Ruficoccus amylovorans: one gene and its partner. The protein of the gene in region 1 binds, or shares a complex with, the protein of each later gene. Links are inferred from orthologs where the notes say so. Each region holds a gene or a part of one and is shown on either strand. Other genes may lie near its edges.

What was found.
Region 2: the proteins of prmC (region 1) and prfA are in contact, whole or in part, in a crystal structure (PDB 2B3T), measured with the Escherichia coli proteins. The link is inferred for Ruficoccus amylovorans from one-to-one orthologs.

The regions. Positions count from the first base shown.
Region 1 is NZ_JACHVB010000035.1:233,560-236,717, forward strand. The notes cover bases 308-3,152. They hold prmC (peptide chain release factor N(5)-glutamine methyltransferase), read left to right. Parts: upstream 308-1,226; coding sequence 1,227-2,078; downstream 2,079-3,152. Other genes in these bases: H5P28_RS12650 (SulP family inorganic anion transporter), read left to right, coding at 308-691; H5P28_RS12655 (hypothetical protein), read right to left, coding at 853-1,125; H5P28_RS12665 (SulP family inorganic anion transporter), read right to left, coding at 2,142-3,152. In the rest of the region: more of H5P28_RS12650, read left to right, coding at 1-307; more of H5P28_RS12665, read right to left, coding at 3,153-3,158. UniProt on the Escherichia coli protein: Methylates the class 1 translation termination release factors RF1/PrfA and RF2/PrfB on the glutamine residue of the universally conserved GGQ motif, i.e. on 'Gln-235' in RF1 and on 'Gln-252' in RF2.
Region 2 is NZ_JACHVB010000014.1:221,327-224,509, reverse strand. The notes cover bases 166-3,035. They hold prfA (peptide chain release factor 1), read right to left. Parts: upstream 2,204-3,035; coding sequence 1,127-2,203; downstream 166-1,126. Other genes in these bases: H5P28_RS05405 (HAD family hydrolase), read left to right, coding at 2,552-3,035; H5P28_RS05415 (DEAD/DEAH box helicase), read left to right, coding at 166-947. Also shown: more of H5P28_RS05415, read left to right, coding at 1-165; more of H5P28_RS05405, read left to right, coding at 3,036-3,183. UniProt on the Escherichia coli protein: Peptide chain release factor 1 directs the termination of translation in response to the peptide chain termination codons UAG and UAA.

The DNA of each region.
Region 1 (3,158 bases):
ACAGTCGGTGTTAGCGGTGCTGGTTATCACTATCGGCCTGTCACTGATTAACCGCCGGGCGATCAAGCTTGTCTCCAGTGCCACCCGGGGCGACGCCATTGTGTTTTTCTCCACGCTGGTGGCGGGTCTGCTTGTTCCGCTGGACACGGCGATCTATTTCGGCGTGGGCCTGAGCATTATCCTGTTTCTGCGCAAGGCGGCTTCGCCCGAACTGGTCGAGTACGGCTTTACCGACGAGGGGCAGTTGACCGAACTGGAAGAAGAGGGCGGGCGGCGCGACCCGGAGATTTCCATCATCCACGTCGAGGGGGATCTGTTCTTTGGCGCGGCGGAAATCTTCCGCGACCAGATGCGCCGCGTCTGCGAGGACGCCAACCTGAAAATCGTCATCGTGAAGATGCGCAACGCCCGTCACCTTGACGCGACCGCCGTCATGGCGATTGAGGAGTTGCTCAAGTTCATGCATGAGCACGACCGGCATCTGCTTTTCTCCGAATGCAAGAAGGACGTCATCCGTGTCTTTAAAAACTCCGGCCTGCTCGATGAACTCGGGCGCGGCCACGGCGTCTTCCCCGACACCCCGCACAACCCGACCAAGTCCACCGCCAACGCCCTCAAGCGGGCCATGGAAATCATGGGCGGCCAGCAGGCCGACATCAAAATCTACGTCAATCCCGGCAAGAAAAAGTAGCCGCTCGGCTTCTCTCCTTATTTATCTCCGGTGCTGGCAGTTCTGGTTCCTGCGAAGGAACGAAGTTCCGTTTCAAAAGTTTTTTGGGGAGCGGGCGAGAGGGTGTTTTTTTCAAAAAAACACCCTCTCGCATAAACCCACAAAGCGATTAAAAAACGGCCTTATTCTTCGCGCAGGCGGGCTTTCATGCGGGCGCGGGATTCCTCGCACAGGCCGAGTTCGGAGAGGGCTTCCTCGCAGCACTCGGGGTGGTTCTCGACTTGCGAGCAGACGGCCTCGATCTGTTGCCGGTAGCGGTCGGTGTAGCAGCAGCAGCGGCACAGCAGGCGCAGCTTCAGCTTTTCCCAAAAGCTCAGGTGGCGTTCCCGCGACTCGGAAATGAGCCGCGTGGCATCCCGGCAACTCAGGCCGTGCTTGAGGAAAAACTTGAGCATGTCTGGACAGGAAGGGCGGACGTTTATGCCCGGAAAGAAGCAAATGATGCAGGTTCTATGTCGTCAGGAGGGGCAAATCCTTTCAAGTTAGAGAGCCTTACATGCAATCGCTGCTCGATATTCTCCAGAAAACCACCGCATTTTTCCAGCAAAAAGGCGTGCCCCAGGCGAGGTTGGACGCCGAGCTGATCCTGGCTCATGCCCTCGGCTGCCGACGCCTGGACCTTTACCTGCAATTCGAACGCCTCCTCAGCGACGACGAACTGGCCGCGATGCGTCCGATGGTCGCCCGGCGAGGCAAGCGCGAGCCCTTGCAGTACATCCTCGGGGAGGCACATTTCCACGGGCTCGTGCTCCGGGCTGACCCGCGTGCCCTCATTCCCCGCCCGGAGACTGAGGAGCTGATTGAGCTACTGGCCAGTCGTTTCGCAGCGGTGCCCCCGGTCTCGATCTGCGACCTGGGGACCGGCACCGGCGCCATCGCCCTGTCGCTGGCGACGGTTTTTCCGCAAGCGCAGGTCACGGCGGTGGACGCCTCGTCCGCCGCTTTGGAGCTGGCCACGGAAAACGCCCGTGCCGCCGGGGTGGCCGAGCGGGTGCGATTTGTCGAGTCGGACTGGTTCGGGGCGCTGGGCGGGGAGCGCTTTTCTCTCATCGTCTCAAACCCGCCCTACCTGACTGAGCAGGAGTGGGAGCAGGCCGAGCCCGAAGTCCGTGACTGGGAGCCGCAAAGCGCCCTCACCGCCGGTCCCGACGGCTTGGACGATTACCGCAAAATCATCGCCACCGCTCCAGCCCATCTGGATGCCGGTGGCTGGCTGGCGTTGGAGACAGGGATCGCCCAGCACGCGGCATTGGAGGAGTTGGCCCGTGCGGCTGGGTTCGCCGAGGTCGAGAGCCTGCCAGACTTGAGCAAGCGGGAGCGGTTCTTCCTCGCCCGGATGGGATGTTAAGGGGCCGGTTGCCACCCGGCCCAGCCCCGAAAACGAGTTTTTCAACAGGTCCTGGTGCAACCGCTAGCCGAGGCGGTCAGTGGCGACGTGGTACTGGGGGTCTTCGGAGAGGTTGACCTCGACCAGGTCGCCGGCCTTGTCGAGCAGCTTGCGGCACTCGGGGGAGAGGTGGGTCAGGTGCAGGCGTTTGCCGAGGCTGCGGTATTTTTCGGCCACGGTATTGATCGCTTCGAGGCCGGACTGGTCGTAAACGCGGGTGAAGTAGAAGTCGATGACGACCTCTTCCGGGTCTTCACGGGGATTGAACAGCTCCTTGAACGAGGCAACCGAGGCGAAAAACAGTGGGCCGTGTAGCTGGTACACGCGTGCGCCTTTTTTGTCCGGGTAAACTTCCGCGCCCAGGTGGGTGGCGTGCCGCCAGGCGAAAACCAGCGCCGAGATAATTACCCCCAGGATGACCGCCGAGGCCAGGTCGTGCATGACCACGGTGTAGCCCGCCACCACGACCATGACGAGGATGTCGCTGAAAGGGACCTTGCGGAACATGCGCAGGCTGGCCCACTCGAAGGTCCCGATTACGACCATGAACATCACCCCAACCAGCGCCGCCATCGGGATCATTTCGATCCACGGGGCCAGCACCAACACGAAGGACAGCAGGCAGACGGCGGCAGTGATGCCGCTGGCTCGCCCGCGCCCACCGGAGTTTACGTTGATGAGCGACTGGCCGATCATGGCGCACCCGCCCATGCCGCCGAACATCCCGCACACGATATTGGCCAGGCCCTGTCCGACGCATTCGCGGTTGCCCCGTCCGCGGGTCTCGGTGATTTCGTCGATCAGGCTCAGCGTCATGAGCGACTCGATCAGCCCGACTCCGGCCATGGTCAGGGCAAAGGGCAGGATAATCCAGAGAGTCGCCAGGTTGAACGGCGGGAGGATGTCGTACTGCCCGTCGAGAAAGAACAGCTTCGGCAGCCCGGCGGAGATCCCGCTCTCGGCCTCGACGGTGGCGGCGACCTGCGCGGCGATGGCCGCATCCGGGGCCTCGGGGCCGAGCTCCTGGCGGGCCTCGGTAGT
Region 2 (3,183 bases), on another replicon or contig:
CGGGCCGTTTGCTGGACTTGTACCAGCAGAATTGCCTCGACCTCGATCAGGTGGAAACCTTCGTCCTCGACGAAGCCGACCACATGCTCGACATGGGCTTCATCCACGACATCCGCCGCATCGCCAAGGAACTGCCGCCCAAGCGCCAGACCCTGCTTTTTTCGGCCACGATGGCCGGGCAGATCGCCGAGCTGGCCACCACCCTGCTGCGCAACCCGAAGGAAATCCGTATCGCCCCGGCGGCCACCACCGCCGAGAAGGTCGAGCAGAAGCTCTACTTCGTGCAGCACGAGCACAAGCGCACACTGCTCACGCACCTGCTCAACGAGCGTTCCGACGGCAACCCCGACGAACTGAGCCTGATCTTTACCAAGACCAAGCACGGCGCGAACCGCCTGGCCAACCAGTTGACCCACGAAGGCATCCCCGCCGACGCCATCCACGGCAACAAGACCCAGGCCGCCCGCCAGAAGGCCCTGAACCGCTTCCGCAGCGGCGAAATCCGCGTGCTGGTAGCGACCGATGTGGCCGCCCGTGGCATTGATGTCAAAGACGTGACGCTCGTCGTGAACTTCGACCTGCCGATGGAGCCCGACAGCTACGTGCACCGTATCGGGCGCACCGCCCGTGCCGGAGCCAGCGGCCTGGCCGTCTCCTTCAACAGCGCCGAGGAACTGCCCCTGCTCTTCTCAATCGAGAAGCTCATCCGGCAGAGTATCCCGGTCGAGGAGGAGCACCCCTTCCACGCCGAGCCCGTCGCCCTGCGCTACCGCAACCCGAGCAAGCGCCGCGAAGACCGCGCTCCTGCGGGACGCAAAGGCGGCTCCTTCAAAAAGCGTGGCAGCTTCCGCCAAAAGCCCTCGCGCGGCGGTAAGTCCTTCGGTGGCGGCAAGTCCTTCGGCTCGAACGGCCCCCGCAAGAAACAGCAGGCCCCGACCGGCCGCTAAGCGGACCGAGCGCAACCTTTTTTTCTCAATGCCGCGGACCAACATCCGCGGCATTTTTTTGATGTACGGATAAATCGCGGGAATTGGGCATTCCATATCCTCAGCCATGTGACCACACAAGGATGGCTCACAAAAGCCGGCAGATCGAATATCTCTGCCCGCTGGCGGGCAGGCCGCGCCTACTTGTTCATTGCGTCGAGGCGGGCCTGGAGATCCGCCCGGCGGAGGGCTTCGACGAGATCGTCGAGGTCGCCCTCCATCACCTGCGGCAGCGAAAGGCTCAGGCCGATGCGGTGATCGGTCAGACGGTTTTGCGGAAAGTTATACGTCCGGATGCGCTCGGAGCGGTCGCCAGTGCCGATCTGGCTGCGGCGGTTGGCGGCGTACTTTTCCTGTTCCTCGCGCTGCTTCTGCTCCAGCAAACGGGAGCGAAGCACGGTCAACGCCTTGGCCCGGTTCTTGTGCTGGGAGCGCTCGTCGGCGCAATAGACGGTCAGACCGGTGGGCTTGTGCGTCATCTGCACGGCCGAGTCGGTGGTGTTGACGTGCTGACCGCCCGCGCCGCTGGCGCGTGTGGTGGTGATTTCGAGGTCTTCGGTCTTGATCTCGATATCGACTTCCTCGGCCTCGGGGAGCACGGCCACGGTCGCGGTCGAGGTGTGAATGCGCCCGCTGGCCTCGGTCACTGGCACGCGCTGCACGCGGTGGACGCCGCTCTCGTACTTGAGCACCTTGTAAACGTCGTCGCCCGTGATGAGAAAGGAAATTTCCTTAAAACCGCCCGCATCGGATTCGCTCGCCCCCATTGGCTCCACGGTCCAGCCTCGCTGATCGGCGAAGCGGTGGTACATGCGCGTCAGGTCCCCGGCGAAGAGCGACGCCTCGTCCCCCCCGGCCCCGGCACGGATTTCGACAATCGTGTTGCGCGAGTCGCTCGGGTCCGGTGGCAGCATGGCCAGCAGCAGTTCGTCGCGCTTCTGAGCGACCTGCTCCTCCAGCCCGGCGATTTCCTCGGCGGCCAGTTCCTTGAGCTCTGGGTCGGTCTCGGGATCGTCGATAATGACGCGATTGCCCGCCAGGTCGGCTTCGAGCTTGTCGGCGGCATCGTAAAGGGCCACGATGCCGCTCAGCCGGGTATGCTCGCGCGAGAGCTCGGCGGCACGGCGCTGGTCGGAGAAAAAGTCCGGCTCGGCCATTTTGGCGTCGAGTTCTTCCTTGCGGTTCCTGAACGGAGCGATGTCGGGGATGCCTTCCATGGATTTTCTAAAGCCCCCCATCGCCGCAAAGCCCGCCCGCAAAGACAAGGCTAAAGATGCGGGGGCCGAATCGAAGCAGCGACGATTAAAAGAATAGATTAACCACAAAGGCGCAAAGGCACAAAGAAGTAAGAGGGAAGCTGACTTTATTGGCCACACAATCTCCCTCTGTGCTTTTTGTGGCTCTGTGTCTTTGTGGTTAGTTAAAAACGCATCTTCAAGTGCACGCAGCATGTAGCTCAGAAAAAACTTTGCCTCTTTGCGCCTTTGCAGTGAATCTTTTTTCATCTTTGGCAAAGCGGCCTTGTGGCCCCGTCAGCCGGACGACGTTTTTTCTTTTCTCTCAGAATGACTTCTTCGACCAACAAGCTGAACAACCGCAACGTGGTGGCGGTGATCTGGGACTTCGACAAGACCCTGACGCCGGGGTACATGCAGGCTCCGATTTTCGAGCGCTACGGGATCGACGAGGAGCACTTCTGGGCCGAGGTCAACGCCCTGCCCGACATCTACGCCAAGCGCGGCATTACCGTCTCGCGCGAGACCGTTTACCTCAACCACCTGCTCAGCTTCATCAAAAACGGCCCGCTCAAGGGCCTGCAAAACCGCCATCTGCACGAGTTGGGCGGGCAGATTCCGTTTTTCCCGGGGCTGCCGGAGTTTTTTGGCGAATTAAAGGACTTCGCCACGTCCAAGCCCGATTACAGAAAACACGAAATCCGGTTGGAGCACTACATCATCAGCACCGGCCTGGCCGAGATGATCCGCGGCAGCAAGATTGCCGGGGCCGTGGACGGGATTTTCGCCTGTGAGCTGATCGAGTGCCCCCTGCCCCCGTATTTCAGCCGTCAGAACGAGCTTCAGATCCAGACGGACTTCGAGATCAGCCAGATCGGCGTCATCGTGGACAACACGATCAAAACCCGCTACCTCTTTGAGATCAACAAGGGCTCGAACAAAAACCCGGCCATCAATGTCAA